2 regions of the Exiguobacterium sp. s191 genome follow, and region 2 is predicted to be linked to the other one. Evidence: predicted binding sites of a transcription regulator. Region 2 holds the regulator's gene; the other holds the start of a gene.
What was found. Region 2 encodes LexA, which represses DNA repair genes until DNA is damaged. Its sites were predicted from a motif close to CGAACATATGTTCG; they were not measured.

Region 1 (7,829 bases), 1.4 Mb from region 2:
GGTAGGTTTTTAGACCTATCCATTCAGCATCAGTAAATAAGTAAGGATGTGAAGTACGTGATCAAGATGCAACGAATCAGTAAGATTTATCCGAACGGCGTCACGGCACTCCGTGAGGTCGATTTGACGATCAATCAAGGCGAATTCGTCTATATCGTCGGTCCGTCGGGTGCGGGTAAATCAACATTCATGAAAATGATGTACCGCGAAGAGAAACCAACGAGCGGTTCATTTTTGTTTAAAGGAATCGAAGTCGGTAAGCTGAAGAACCGTCAAATCCCCGAACTTCGTCGCCAAATCGGCGTCATCTTCCAAGATTTCAAACTACTCCCGTCATTGACGGTTTATGAAAATGTCGCCTTCGCGCTAGAAGTCGTAGGAGAAGACAAATCACAAATCCGGAAGAAAGTTCTCGAGGTCCTCGATCTCGTGAAGCTCAAGCATAAAGAGCGCAACTATCCGGATGAATTATCTGGGGGCGAACAACAACGGATCTCGATCGCGAGAGCCATCGTCAATCGTCCGTCACTCGTCATCGCCGATGAGCCGACTGGGAACCTGGACCCGGATACAGCATGGGAGATCATGGAAGTATTCGAAGAAATTTATCGCCGTGGGACAACGGTCGTAATGGCGACACACAACCGAGACATCGTTAACAAGATGCGTCATCGTGTCTTAGCGATCGACGGAGGAAAAATTGTCCGAGACGAAGAGAAAGGAATGTACGGCTATGAAGTTTAATGGATTCCGTCATTTACGGGAAGGGGCAAAAGGTCTCGTCCGGAACGGCTGGATGACATTCGCTTCTGTCAGTGCTGTTACCGTCACTTTACTTCTCGTAGGAATATTCGCAATGCTCATGTTCAACGTCAACAAGATTTCCGATAACGTCGAAAAAGACGTTGAAATCCAAGTGTTCGTCGAACGAGAAGCAGACCAGTCGAAGATTGATGCAGTGGGTGACTCCCTCAAGCAGATGCCGGGTGTCAACTCTGTTCGTTATAGTTCGAAAGAAGAAGAACTGGACCGCTTCAAGGAGCAACTTGGCGAAGGCTCACAAGCTTATCAGTCGGTTGAAAAGGATAATCCACTTCACGACCGATATATCGTCAAAGCTACCTCACCAAAAGAGACAGAAACACTTGCAAATTCCATCAAAAAAATGGAAAATGTAGATAGTGTCGAATATGGTAAGGACTATGTTAAAAAGATGTTTAACTTCCTTGAAGGAGTTCGGATCGGTGGAATCATCCTGATCGTCGGCTTGACATTCATGGCAATGTTCCTCATTTCGAACACAATCAAAGTCACGATCTTCTCCCGTCGCCGGGAAATCGAGATCATGCGCCTCGTCGGAGCGAAAAACGGATTCATCCGTGCACCGTTCTTCGTCGAAGGATTATTGATGGGCATATTAGGTGCCATCATCCCGATCGTCGTCGTCTACTTCGGTTACGAAGTCTCATACAACGCGATCCAACCGCAACTTGCTACCGTGAATGCGGGAATCTTCTCGCTGATTCCGCCAGGTGAACTGTCGGCACAAGTCGTCTTGATCCTGCTTGGACTCGGTGCATTCATCGGTGTATGGGGATCAACGACATCACTCGGTCGTTTCTTGAAGATTTAAGGGATTCACTCAAAAATAAAATAGAGGAGAGATGCTTCTCATGAAAGTCCGATTCTATTCTGCCGTCCTGAGCTTAGCTTTGATTGGAACTAGTGTGTCCGTTGATGCCGCGTCGAAAGAAGATTTGCTGAAGGAACAACAGGAGGTCGAAAGTCGTCTAAAAGAGACGGAACGATCACAGAATCAGACATCAGAGAAGTTGATCTTGACGAAACAGGAGCGCAAGGAAGCCCGTGCGCAACTGGATGAAGTCAACAGCCGTTTGGATGATTTAGCGCTTAAAATAGCCGATCAACAAGCGGCTGTTGCTGCATCTAAGGAACAATTGCGTCTGACGGAAGAAGCGATTTCCGAGACGTTGAAGGAACTGCATCAGCAAGAAGAGTTGCTCGGAAGCCGATTGCGTGCCGTCCAGCAAAAAGGAGACGTCAAATACATCGAAGTCCTGCTCGACGCAAAGGATTTTGGTGATTTGATTTCGCGTTTCAGTACGGTCAGTGAGATCATCAAGCAAGATGATAATGTCTTGCAAGCCTATAAGGCGAACGTCAAGCAGCTGAACGAACAACGCTCGGAACAAGCGTTATTACTGGAGAGCATGAAACAGGAACAACGGAAGTTACTCGTGCTTCAGACGCGGATCATCGCGGAGTCTGATTTGAAACGAAAGCTCGTCGTCCAGTTGAACACAAAGGTCAAGGAACTGCAACAAGAGCAGTTCTCGAAAGCCGAAGAGGCGGAAATCCTCGCGGATCAGCGTCGTCTGATTCAAAACGAATTGATTGCTCTGCAAGAAGCAGAACGGAAAGCAAAAGAAGAAGCGAAACGTAAAGCCGAAGAAGCGGCACGGGCAGCAGAAGCCAAGCGTCAAGCGGAAGCCGCAGAAGCTGCTGAAGCTGCACGAGAGGCAGCGGCGCAGCAACAGAAACAAGGAGAAGTACCGAAAGCAGAGACACCAAAAACAGAGACGTCGGTTCCTGAGACTGAGACGCCAAGTGCAACACCGGATACGAGTGTTGATGTCGACGTCAGTCGCCCGTTCCACTTACCAGTCAAAGGTTATGTGTCGTCACCATTTGGTCCGCGTAATAATCCATTGACAGGGAAACCGGAGTTGCATACGGGCATCGATCTCGTCAACGCGAAAGGGACGCCGATCCATGCGGCAGCTGGAGGGATCGTCCTCCGTGCCGGTAGTGCGACCGGTTACGGAAATGTCGTCATGGTGACGCATTTGATCGACAGACAGGTCTATACGACCGTCTATGCGCATCTTGACTCAATCAGTGTGTCGGCGGGGCAAACGGTCATGCCCGGTCAGACGGTCGGGACGCTTGGCTCAACCGGCTGGTCGACAGGACCGCATCTACATTTCGAATTGCATAAGGGAGAGTGGGCGGTCGGACAACCGAATGCAGTCGACCCGGCACCGTACATCTTTTGACATCCCATAGAATACCGAAAAGATAGGGTAACCTATCTTTTTTTGCTATACTGAAAAAAATACTGCGTTTTTTAACGGAAGTGGGGAATCAAGCGTGAAAAAATCTACAACAGCAGTCATCGCGGTCAGTACCTTCGGGCTTGGTTTAGGGGCAGGCGCCGTCGGAATGTTAGCGGCTGGCGGAACGGATTCTGTCTCGACGTCATCGTCGTCTGCGAATGCGACGGGTGATTGGAAAAAAGTTGATCAGGTCCGTCAAATGATCGAACAGAACTATCTAGAGGACGTAACAGATAAGGAACTGCTGGACGGTGCGCTATCCGGTATGGCGGAAGTGCTTGACGATCCGTACTCGGTCTATATGGACGAGTCGGAGACGGCATCGTTCAATACGAATCTATCGTCTTCGTTTGAAGGGATTGGTGCGACGCTTGAACAAAAAGGTGAGTCGATCGTCATCGTCTCACCAATCAAAGGGTCACCGGCTGAAAAAGCCGGGATCAAACCGGGTGACGTCATCTTAGAAATCGACGGTAAGTCGACAAAAGGACAAAAAACGGATCAAGCGGTCAAGAAAATCCGTGGTGAAAAAGGGACGAACGTCGTCCTGACGATTCAACGCAGCGGTCAAGATGCGATGGACATCACGATTAAACGGGATACGATTCCAATCGAAACGGTCTATACGTCGACGGAAGACGTCAACGGGAAGAAAATTGGTATCTTGCAAGTGACGCAGTTCTCAGAACCGACGGCTAAAGAGTTCGAGAAAGGGCTCGCGAAACTCGAGAGTCAGAACATCGATGGACTTGTCATCGATGTCCGCGGGAATCCGGGTGGTCTTTTGACGGCTGTCTCAAGCATGATTGCGCCGTTCATTCCGAAGGACGTTCCGATTTATCAAGTCGAGAACAATAAAGGGGAGCGGCAGCAGGAATTCGGAAAGGCAGACGAGAAGAAACCTTATAACATCGTCGTGCTCGAAGATGGCGGATCCGCGTCTGCATCTGAGATTCTGGCAGCTGGTCTGAAGGAAGGGGCTGGGGCTGAGGTCGTTGGTACGAAATCGTTTGGTAAAGGAATCGTCCAAAGTGCATATGATTTAAAGGACGGTAGTGATTTGAAGTTGACGACGAACAAATGGCTGACGCCGGACGGCAACTGGATCCATAAAAAAGGGGTCAAGCCAACGATTGAAGTCAAGCAACCAGCGTACTTCAACGTCACGAAGATCCTGACTGACAAAAAGTCGCTTGAAGTCGGCGATTACGGTAAATCGGTCGAAAACGCTCACTTAGTCCTCGAAGCAATCGGTTACGAGCCAAAAGGACAGGATGGGTATTTTGGTGACACGATGAAACAAGCCGTCGAAGCTTTGCAAAAGGATGCGAAACTCGACGTCACTGGAAAAATCGATCAGCAGACAGCGGGTGAGATGGAGACGCGTCTCCTGAAGAAACTCGAGGACGACAAAAATGACGTCCAGCGGAAAAAAGCACTCGAGGTCGCTGCTCAATAATAAGGAATGGAAAGAGGTCTGAATGCGCGTGGAATTACTCGATGAAATTGGTTGGACCGCGATTAGTCTCATCGCCAGTCCGACCTTGTGGTTAGCACTCCTTGTCAGTTGGGTCATCGGCATCAGGCGTGTCAAACGGGAACGCGGACTGTTCCGCTCCCGGACACATGGAAAACGAAGCGATGTCCTCGAAACACTTTTACCTGGTCTTCTAGTCGGTCTCGTTTTATCCGTCGTCAGTGGTTGGCTCGGATTGACGCTGACGCCGCAATACGCTCTGTTGTTACTCGGGCTCTCAAGCGTCCTGCTGTTGGTCGGGATCGTTCGCTTAAACGTACCGCTTTGGCCGATTGTCTTGCTTGGACTTGCCGGCTGGTTCCTAATGGATTCACGTCTTGATCCGGTTCGAGCGGTTGAGCCGAAAATGATTTTATTGCTTGCGACGTTAACGCTCGTCGCGGAATGTCTCCTCGTCTGGTGGCGCGGGCAGCGACGCCTGTCACCGTCACTCGTCGTCTCGAAGCGTGGTCGCTTCATCGGTGGGCTGTCAGCGAATAAACTTTGGCTATTGCCCTTGCTCGTCTTTGTTCCGGGTGACGTGCTTGAAGCCTGGTGGCCACGTTACAGCTTCCCAGAGCTCGTTCCGATCGTGCTTTGGTTACCGATCGGCTTCAGCTTCCTCTTTACGGGTAAGTTGCCGAAAGAATTGATGCGTCCACTCGTTCAAGGACGTTTGATTACGAGTCTCGTCGCGATTCTATTGACGGTTCTTGCATACGTCACCGGACAAGCTGAATGGCTGTACGGGATCGTCTTGTTGCTCGTTCTGCATATCCTATTGCATCAGCGGGTCAAACGCTTGAACCGGGCACAGACCCCATTGTTCCTCAATGGAACGCGTGGTGCCGTCATTCTCGGAACGCTACCTGATAAACCAGCTGCCGAGATGGGCTTGATTCCGGGCGAAGCGATTTATAAAGTCAATGGTGAGAAGGTCGATTCGGAAACATCGTTCTACGAAGCCATCCAAAAACACAAACCGTATCTACGTCTTGAAGTCATGAACCATAACGGCGACATCCGGTTTGCGCAACGTGCCTTCTACGAACAAGATCATCATGAACTTGGTATTCTGTTCGTCAACGAGCCGGTCCATGGTCGCACTAAAGTGCGGTCCTTGCATTAACGAGTACATCCCTGTCACGGAACAGCCGTGACGGGGATTTTTTTGTCGGCAGAAAAATCGAGGATCAATACTCGAAGCAAAAAGAAACTTTTGCATTTTCGAAAAAAAGGGTAACTTCCTAAAAGGAGCACTTCATAATCGAATGTTTGTTCGTAAAGTGGTACAATAAAAATAGATTTTTTACGTGATGAGGGGGAAGCAAACGATGGATTTTGAACTCGTTTCACCATTTGAGCCAGGCGGTGATCAGCCGACGGCAATCGAAAAATTGGTGACTGGGCTAAAACAAGGCGAACGACATCAGACGTTGCTTGGGGCGACCGGTACCGGGAAGACGTTCACGGTCTCGAACGTCATCAAGGAAATCAAGAAACCGACGCTCGTCCTTGCCCACAACAAAACACTAGCGGGACAACTCTACTCGGAGTTCAAGGAATTCTTTCCGAACAATGCGGTCGAATACTTCGTTAGTTTTTATGATTATTATCAACCGGAAGCGTATGTCCCATCGACGGATACGTTCATTGAGAAGGACTCTTCGATCAACGATGAGATTGATAAACTACGTCACTCGGCGACGTCCGCCCTGTTCGAGCGGGAGGACGTCTTGATCGTCGCGTCTGTTTCGTGTATCTATGGTCTCGGTAACCCGGAAGAGTACAACAACCACGTCTTGTCCCTGCGTGTCGGCAATGAGATGGGGCGTAACGAGATGCTCCGTCGTCTGATCGACATCCAGTATGAGCGTAACGACATCGACTTCCAGCGCGGACGGTTCCGCGTCCGCGGAGACGTCGTCGAAATCTTCCCGGCGTCACGCGACGAACAGTGTGTCCGGGTCGAGTTCTTCGGTGACGAGATTGAACGGATCCGTGACATGGATCCGCTGACAGGTGAGATCGTCGCGGACCGTGAGCACATCTCGATCTTCCCGGCGTCCCACTTCGTGACGGGGGATACCCGTCTGCAGAAGGCGATCGCGAACATCGAGAAGGAACTAGAGGTCCAGCTTGCGAAGCTACGCGAAGACAATCAGTTGCTTGAAGCGCAACGGCTCGAACAACGGACGAACTACGATCTCGAGATGATGCGTGAGATGGGCTATTGTTCCGGAATCGAGAACTACTCGCGTCACTTGAACTTGATGCCGGAAGGGGCAACACCGTATACGTTGCTTGATTACTTCCCGAAGGACTTCTTACTCGTTGCCGATGAGTCGCACGTCACACTGCCGCAAATTCGCGGGATGTATAACGGAGACCAGGCGCGGAAACAAGTCCTCGTCGATCACGGTTTCCGTCTTCCGTCGGCAAAAGACAACCGTCCGTTACGGTTTGAGGAGTTTGAGGAAAAAGTCAGTCAGGCGATCTATATCTCGGCGACACCAGGACCGTATGAACTCGAACATTCGAAAGAGATGGTCGAGCAAATCATCCGTCCGACCGGTCTCGTTGATCCGACGATCGAGATTCATCCGATCACGGGACAAATCGATTACTTGATGGATAACATCCGTGACCGGGTTGCGAAGAACGAACGTGTTCTCGTGACGACACTGACGAAGAAGATGGCAGAAGACTTGACCGATTACTTGAAAGAGAATGGTGTCAAGGTCAACTATATGCACTCGGAGATCAAGACGCTGGAACGGATTGAAATCATCCGTGACTTACGACTCGGGAAATACGATGTCCTCGTCGGGATCAACTTGTTACGAGAAGGACTCGATATTCCAGAAGTCTCACTCGTGACGATTCTCGATGCCGATAAGGAAGGGTTCCTCCGGTCGGATCGTTCGCTGATTCAAACGATTGGTCGGGCGGCGCGGAACTCGGAAGGACACGTCATCTTGTTTGCCGATAAAGTCACCGATTCGATGCAACGGGCGATCGATGAGACGGAACGCCGTCGCGCGATCCAGATGGCGTTCAACGAAGAACATGGCATCACGCCGCAGACAATCAAAAAGGATGTCCGTGGTGTCATCAGTACGACGATCGAGAGCGACGACACCGTCGAAAAACTCGAGAAGTTCAACAAACTCAAA
Region 2 (7,829 bases):
GATTTAACCCCCTAATCACTTTATGCGCCATGTATGGATTTTCAAATGCTGGTACGGCGCTCGGTATTACATTACGCGCAACAAAAAGTACAGTACGGGTTGCTGGTATGAGTGCCACACTCACGCAATTATTAGGAGTTAGTGAACCTGCATTGTTTGGGATTGTCATGCGATATAGTATGAAACCTTTATATGTTATGATTGCGTGTTCTGCTTTGGGTGGTGCTCTTCTTTCGCTCTTACAGATTAAGGCCAACTCTTACGGTCTAGCTGTTATTTTATCTCCTTTAATGTACATTTATGAATGGAATCAACTTTTAGCTTATTTAATCGTATCGGTCTTAACCTTTGTTGCTGCACTCACCATCACTTACTTTTTCGCAGTTCCTAAATCAGTTTTGGTTGCGGAACCACAAAAAGTAACTTCCAAGATATCTTGATATCAGCTGAAAACAATAAAATAGCCTTCTATATTAGACACCTACTTCTCGGGTGGTCCTATAGAAGGCTATTTTTTATTGTTTATTCCGTTCTTCTTCTTGTGCTTGTTTCAATTTCTCTGGTGTTACGTCCGTTCCTTCTTCATCGACGATTTTCATGCCCATGAGTTGGTTTTTGAACGATCCACGGAATGCTGCGAGATACGCTGCACGTAACTCTTTTTGCTCTGCCGTTTCGGCTTCTGATAACGGCTCGACTTTTGATTTATTCGCTAATGCATTGATTCGATCTAATTGTTCTTGTGATAACATGGAATCCCTCTTTCTGTACGACTCAAACTTGAGTTGTTCAATTGTATCCTTACTTTAAAAGAGGCTATAAAAAAAAGCAAGTTAACCGCGTCAGTCGACGGGTAACTTGCTCTTCATTCCGGGCTAGGTGTCAGTTCGCGGTATTCAAGATATCGACGATTGACCGTTGCTTTTGAAATATCATGTCCCATACCACGCAAGGTGATGGCGATATCTGAAAACGTCAGTCCGAGCTCTCGAAGACGTACGATTTCTTCGATCGGTACGTCCTTTCGACTACGCCCAGCGTTCTCTCCTTGGCGATTCAGATTTCGTTCCGGGCGAAAGCCTTGTTCAACAGCTCGCCGCATGCCGCGCGCGATTTTTGCGTTATGCAGTTTCCGTTGATATTCTTCCACCAGTGAGACAATCTCAAGGACCATTGCTTCTGCATCCGCAAGCTGGTATTCTCCATCGGAATCAAGTGTCATCAACCGAACACCGTGCTTCTTAAACGTGTGCAAAATAGCGATTTTCGCATTCCCTCGACCAATCCGTGTGTCATCTGTCACGAGGACCGCATCTACCGCATCACGTGTTACATGATCAAGAACCGTCAGCATCCCTTCCCGATCGACGTCATATCCACTCTCTTTTTCAGAGACGACATCTACGACATCAAAACCCTTTTGAGACGCGACCTTCGAAAGCTCCATCCGTTGGCGTTCAATCGAACTATCTTGTGCTTCTTTTTCGGTCGACACCCGACAATAAATCACGACCTTCATCGTACCTCACATCCCTGTTCGTTCTTTCACAACTTTTCCATTTTGTCATTGTTGTGCGATTGGTACAACGATTTTGCTTTTTGAGATGACGTGTTTTGTTTCAACATCATTATTTTTAATCAACCAATTGACGTACTCTTCATCTGACATCGAACCATCATTGTAGACTTCAGCGATTTGTTCGACTGTAGCGTTCTCATCGACCGTAACGGAAGCTGTCATCAGTTGCGCCACTTTTTCATCCGGGCGTGGTGTGAGTAAAAAGATCACGAAGGCAATACTTAATGCATAGAAGAGAATTGAAAAAGCATGAGTACGAATCGTATGAATCATCATGAATCCCTCCAAATATGAAATGAATGAGTTAGAATAAATGTTCGCGGAACAATTGTTCGCATAACTCATAATAAACACAGAACCCGTGTTCGGTCAACACAAAATGTCGAACAATTGTTTGTACGCTCATTTGTTCTATGTTATAGTGAATCTAGAAACATATATTCTTACATTTCAAACTTCAATCCAGAAAGAGGTGGCAATTCGTATGCGGAAAATGTCTAAGCGCCAACAAGAGATTCTCGACTACATCGTCTCTGAAGTGAAACTGAAGGGGTATCCACCATCAGTTCGTGAAATCGGAGAAGCAGTCGGACTCGCGTCTAGCTCGACGGTACACGGTCATTTGGATCGACTCGAGAAACGGGGAATGATTCGCCGTGACCCGACGAAACCACGTGCGATTGAGATATTGCTTGATAAGCCTGAAGAAATCACGGAAGCCATCGTCCATGTTCCCGTCATCGGGAAAGTCACAGCGGGTCTTCCGATTACAGCGATTGAAAACATCGAAGAACAGTTCCCGCTCCCTGCACATTATGTAGGAAATGAGACGGTCTTCATGTTGATGATCGATGGTGAATCGATGATTAACGCAGGTATTCTAGACGGCGATCGTGTCATCGTGCGCCAACAAAACACAGCAGAAAACGGAGAAATCGTCGTAGCTATGACCGAAGATAGCGAAGCGACGGTGAAACGGTTCTTCTTAGAAGATCAACAGGTACGTCTACAACCAGAAAATGACTCGATGGATCCGATGTATTTCGATAATGTCTCCATTCTTGGTAAGGTAATCGGCGTGTATCGGACGATTCATTGACGGAGGGACCAGTTACGACTGGTCTTTTTTCATGCCTTCAGGAAATGTACATGATACCGTCAATACCGTCGCACTGACGGGTTACGTTGCGTATTCGGTCGCAACGCAACAAACCGATTGGTTACCAACCGCCATCGGTATCGCTGTCGGTACCCTTTGGTTGTCACCCGACCTCGATTTAAAGTCAGAACCGTATTATCGCTTTGGACCATTTCGAGTCCTTTGGATGCCGTACGTCAAAATCATGCCCCATCGCTCGATCTGGTCACATGGACTGATCATCGGAGACATTATCCGGCTTCTTTATAGTGCTGCGATTCTGATTCCGCTACTATTTTTAAGTCTATATTTTCAGGTTCTTGATTCTGCTACGATTGATTCGTGGTTCGCTTCCTTGCCTGCATTCGTCGTCGGTATCATGGTGGCGAGTACGATTCATATTCTACTAGATTATTCCAGCAGTTGGTTTCGACCTAAAAAAAGAAAAAAACGTCGTCGGTAACACCTCTTTTGCTTGCTTGCAAGCAGAATGAGGTGTTTTCTTATCCACTTTTTCGTATCTTTAAACATCAAAATAAAAAATTTCCATTCCTATATTTCAATTATATGTATTGAAAACGTTCTCAATTCGGAGTAATTTAAAGTAGAAAGGCCATTATCTGCTTTAATCCAAAGGGAGGGTTTTTGCATGAATAACTTTGTATTGGAAATGATCGGTACGATGATCCTCATCCTGCTCGGGGATGGAGTCGTCGCCGGTGTCGTCTTGAAAAAGACGAAATCGGAAAACAGCGGATGGATCGTCATCACGTTCGCTTGGGGTCTTGCCGTCATGACAGCAGCATTCGTCGCTGCTGAAAGTGGAGCACACTTGAACCCCGCATTGACGATCGCACTTGCTTTGAACTCTGACCTACCGTGGGCAGACGTTCCGATCTACATTGCCGGACAACTTGTCGGAGCTTTCATCGGCGCCATTCTCGTTTGGCTTCATTACATGAAACATTTTGAAGCGACTGATGATCAAGCTGCAAAACTCGGTGTATTCGCAACAGGTCCAGCGATTCGTCATACGCCGTCGAACTTGATTTCTGAGATCATCGGGACATTTGTTCTCGTCTTCGGTATCTTGGCACTCGGTTTAACAACGTTCGGAGATGGCTTAAAACCACTCATCGTCGGTTTACTCGTCGTCGTCATCGGTCTCTCGCTCGGTGGTACAACAGGGTATGCCATCAACCCGGCTCGTGACCTTGGACCGCGTATCGCGCACGCTATCCTACCGATTCCGAATAAAGGTTCATCTGACTGGGGCTATTCATGGATTCCTGTCGTCGGTCCGATCATCGGTGGAGCGATTGCCGTGTTCATCTATCAATTGATCTACTAAGATCACGTCTCACTAACACATACCGCTCAAGGGGGATTTCGAAATGGAAAACAAGTATATCCTAGCACTCGACCAAGGTACGACAAGCTCACGTGCAATCATCTTCGATCACGATGGGAAAATCGTCAACTCGGCACAACGGGAATTCAAACAGTACTTCCCACAACCAGGCTGGGTCGAGCATGATGCAAACGAAATCTGGGGTTCGATTCTTGCCGTCATGGCCGAAGCACTCGGGACAGCAGATATCAAACCTGAGCAAATCGCTGGAATCGGCATCACGAACCAACGTGAAACGACGGTCGTCTGGAACAAAGAAACAGGTAAACCGGTCTATCACGCACTCGTTTGGCAATCGCGTCAAACGTCTGGTATCTGTGACGACTTAAAAGAACAAGGTTTGAACCAGAAGTTCCGCGACAAAACAGGACTTCTGATTGATGCCTACTTCTCTGGCACAAAAGTTAAATGGATCCTCGACAATGTCGAAGGTGCACGTGAGCAAGCAGAGAACGGTGAATTGCTCTTCGGTACGATCGATACGTGGCTCGTTTGGAAACTGTCTGGTGGAAAAACGCACATCACGGACTACACGAACGCTTCACGAACATTGATGTATAACATCTACGAACAAAAATGGGATGAAGAGTTACTCGATATCCTAGGTGTTCCTGCTTCCATGTTGCCAGAAGTTCGTCAGTCGAGTGAAGTCTACGACAAAACGGTACCGTATCACTTCTTCGGTTACGAAGTGCCAATCGCTGGTATTGCGGGTGACCAACAAGCAGCACTCTTCGGTCAAACGTGCTTCGAAGCGGGTGAAGGGAAAAACACATACGGAACAGGGTGCTTCATGCTCATGAACACAGGTGAGAAAGCCGTTTCTTCTGATAATGGACTCTTGACGACGATCGCTTGGGGCGTCGATGGAAAAGTGGAATATGCGCTGGAAGGTTCTATCTTCGTCGCTGGTTCTGCGATCCAGTGGCTCCGTGATGGACTCCGGATGCTGAAAAATGCGAAAGATTCAGAAGGTTACGCAACGAAAGTCGACTCAACAGACGGTGTTTATGTCGTTCCTGCCTTCGTTGGTCTTGGTGCGCCATACTGGGATTCAGATGTACGCGGGGCAATCTTCGGATTAACACGCGGAACAGATAAGGAACACTTCGTTCGTGCAACGCTTGAATCACTCGCTTATCAAACACGCGATGTGTTGACAGCGATGGAACAAGATTCTGGTATCGAACTGAAGACACTTCGTGTCGACGGTGGTGCAGTAGCGAACAACTTCTTGATGCAGTTCCAATCGGACATCCTCGGCGTTCCTGTCGATCGTCCAGAAATCAACGAAACGACAGCACTTGGTGCAGCCTACCTTGCTGGATTAGCTGTTGGTTACTGGAAAGATAAAGCGGAGATCAAAAAACAATGGAAGCTGGATCACCAGTTCAAACCAGAGATGAAAGAAGACGATCGTGAACAACGCTATGCCGGATGGCAAAAAGCAGTGGAAGCGACAATGGTCTTCAAACCATCAAAATAAAACAATTGACCCGGTCCCTTTTGCAGAGGGACCGGGTTTTCACTATTCTATACAAACATAATGCGGGGTGTATCATGAATCTTACCTATTCGGATCAACAACTAAAAGCATGCATTCAGGACGCGCTGGATGGCAACATCACACATGAAGAACTGGCGGATTGGTGTTACCGCTACATGACCGACGTGTACCATAACAATCATTACCATATCGCAACCGACGGACGTGGGAGCTATCCGTTAAGTGAGCAAGCGACTGAAGTAGCGAACGATATCGATGCACAATGGGATCTTTATCTTGCTAACAGTTATTCTCTAAATGAATTACAAACCATTGATTTAGCTACAATTCGCTTACCTAGAGAGTGGTTAGAAAAATGGCTCTCATCGTTTTAAGTCGTCACGCATGAGATCGACGATCATCTTTCATTAAAAAAATCCCCCTTCGCCTAATCGCAAAGGGGAATCTGTTCCTTATTTGCTAAATTCTTTTTTCAATCCATCTTCAATCTCATCAACGGATTTCGACTGTCCGCTTAAGACTGCCGCTAAAAACGCGCCTTCGACGAGTGGTGCGTCGATAAACCGAACCGTCCGTTCGCCACTATATAGTTCAAGGGCCAGTTCCGTGTTCATCGTCGCAGAACCGATATCCGTTAAGACGACTCCATCGTCGTCCAGTGTATTCAATGTTTCTTCGATGCGCGTCGCGTCCGTTCCGATGCTACCGTCCTCAAGACCTGCTGCTATTAAGACTGGTGTATCCGGCGCCATCTCTGCCAGCAGTTCCTTTAGTCCAGTCGCGAGCTTTTCACTATGGGAAACGAGTACAAGATTAACCATGAAGCACCTCCGCGATTTCGCCAAGTAACAACGCACTCGATAGACTTCCTGGGTCCTGGACGCCTTCCGTCGCTTCACCGAAGTAAGACGCGCGTCCTTTCGTTGCGATGCGCGCTTTCGTATCAGCAAGCGCTTGATCGATTGCCGCTTTCAAATCCTCTTCTTGCGAGAGCGCCTCTTGGAACGGTGTCCAGATATCGACCATCGTCTTTTGACCGAATTCCGATTTCCCACGCGATTTGATGCCTTCCGTCGCTTCATGGAAAGCATCCGCGAGTTCTGCACCTTCGACTTCCGTTTTCCCTTTGAACGCACCAGCGAACTTAACGAATGCCGTGCCGTACAAAGGACCGGATGCCCCACCGACCGTCTTGATCAGCGTCATCCCTACCTCTTTCGACAAAGCTCCTAAGTCCTCATACTCGCCGTGTTCTTCTAACGTCTTTTGGACTGCTTGGAAGCCACGTGACATATTGATCCCGTGGTCCCCGTCACCGATTTCCCGGTCAAGGTCCGTCAATTCATCCTTGTGCTGTTCGATCTGTTCCGCTGCTTTGATGAGCGCGCTTCGTAACTGTTCCGTCGTCAACTTCATCTTTGTACACCCCGTTTATCTAAATTAGAATCCAATCGCTTTCGTTTCTGCATCGAGATACCCAAGCAGTTCATCATCCACTGGTAAGAGCGTGATTGAGAATCCGTGCATCTCGAGCGACGTCATATAGTTTCCAACGAACGAACGGGCAATCTCGTAACCATGTGCCTGAAGTTCTTCCGCGACGTATTTATACGTGATATACAGTTCGGATTCTGGTGTTCCACCCATCCCATTCACCATGACGGCAACTTTTTTGTCTGGTACCTCTTTCGTCAGACGATCGAGCAACTCTTTAACGATCGCATCCACGGAAGCGACCGCTTTTCGCTCGAGTCCTTTTTCACCGTGGATCCCGATTCCGATCTCCATCTCGTCATCATGCAACTCAAAGCCTGGCTTGCCACTCTCCGGCATGTAACATGGCGAGAGTGCCATTCCGATCGAACGAACGCCCTGGATGACTTTTTCCGCGACTGCTTTGACTTCACTCAGTGATTTTCCATCTGCAGCTGCAGCACCAGCAATCTTATGGACGAAGACGGTTCCCGCGACACCACGACGGTCTTCCTCTTTATTGATAGCAATGTCATCATTGACGATTACCGTGTCGACTTCGATGTCCTCGAGTTCAGCGAGTTCCTTCGCCATATCGAAGTTCATGACGTCACCCGAGTAGTTCTTGACGACGAGTAACACACCTTTTCCACCATGGGCTGCCTTGATACCTTCGAGCACCATGTCCGGTGTCGGTGACGTGAAGACTTCCCCGCAGACA

Region 1: the regulator LexA is predicted to act here: its motif matches at 5,922-5,935, upstream of uvrB (excinuclease ABC subunit UvrB).

What each region holds. Positions count from the first base shown of each region.
Region 1 is NZ_JACSNC010000001.1:1,833,877-1,841,705, reverse strand. It holds gene ftsE (cell division ATP-binding protein FtsE) at 58-744, shown strand; gene ftsX (permease-like cell division protein FtsX) at 734-1,633, shown strand; gene KNQ09_RS09745 (M23 family metallopeptidase) at 1,674-3,077, shown strand; gene KNQ09_RS09740 (S41 family peptidase) at 3,172-4,596, shown strand; gene KNQ09_RS09735 (PDZ domain-containing protein) at 4,619-5,782, shown strand; gene uvrB (excinuclease ABC subunit UvrB) at 5,988-7,829, shown strand, end outside.
Region 2 is NZ_JACSNC010000001.1:430,248-438,076, reverse strand. It holds gene KNQ09_RS02245 (PTS transporter subunit EIIC) at 1-440, shown strand, start outside; gene KNQ09_RS02240 (DUF896 domain-containing protein) at 516-752, opposite strand; gene KNQ09_RS02235 (YneB family resolvase-like protein) at 866-1,519, opposite strand; gene yneA (cell division suppressor protein YneA) at 1,565-1,852, opposite strand; gene lexA (transcriptional repressor LexA) at 2,064-2,678, shown strand; gene KNQ09_RS02220 (metal-binding protein) at 2,710-3,180, shown strand; gene KNQ09_RS02215 (MIP/aquaporin family protein) at 3,367-4,068, shown strand; gene glpK (glycerol kinase GlpK) at 4,112-5,614, shown strand; gene KNQ09_RS02205 (hypothetical protein) at 5,689-6,009, shown strand; gene dhaM (dihydroxyacetone kinase phosphoryl donor subunit DhaM) at 6,088-6,456, opposite strand; gene dhaL (dihydroxyacetone kinase subunit DhaL) at 6,449-7,051, opposite strand; gene dhaK (dihydroxyacetone kinase subunit DhaK) at 7,076-7,829, opposite strand, start outside.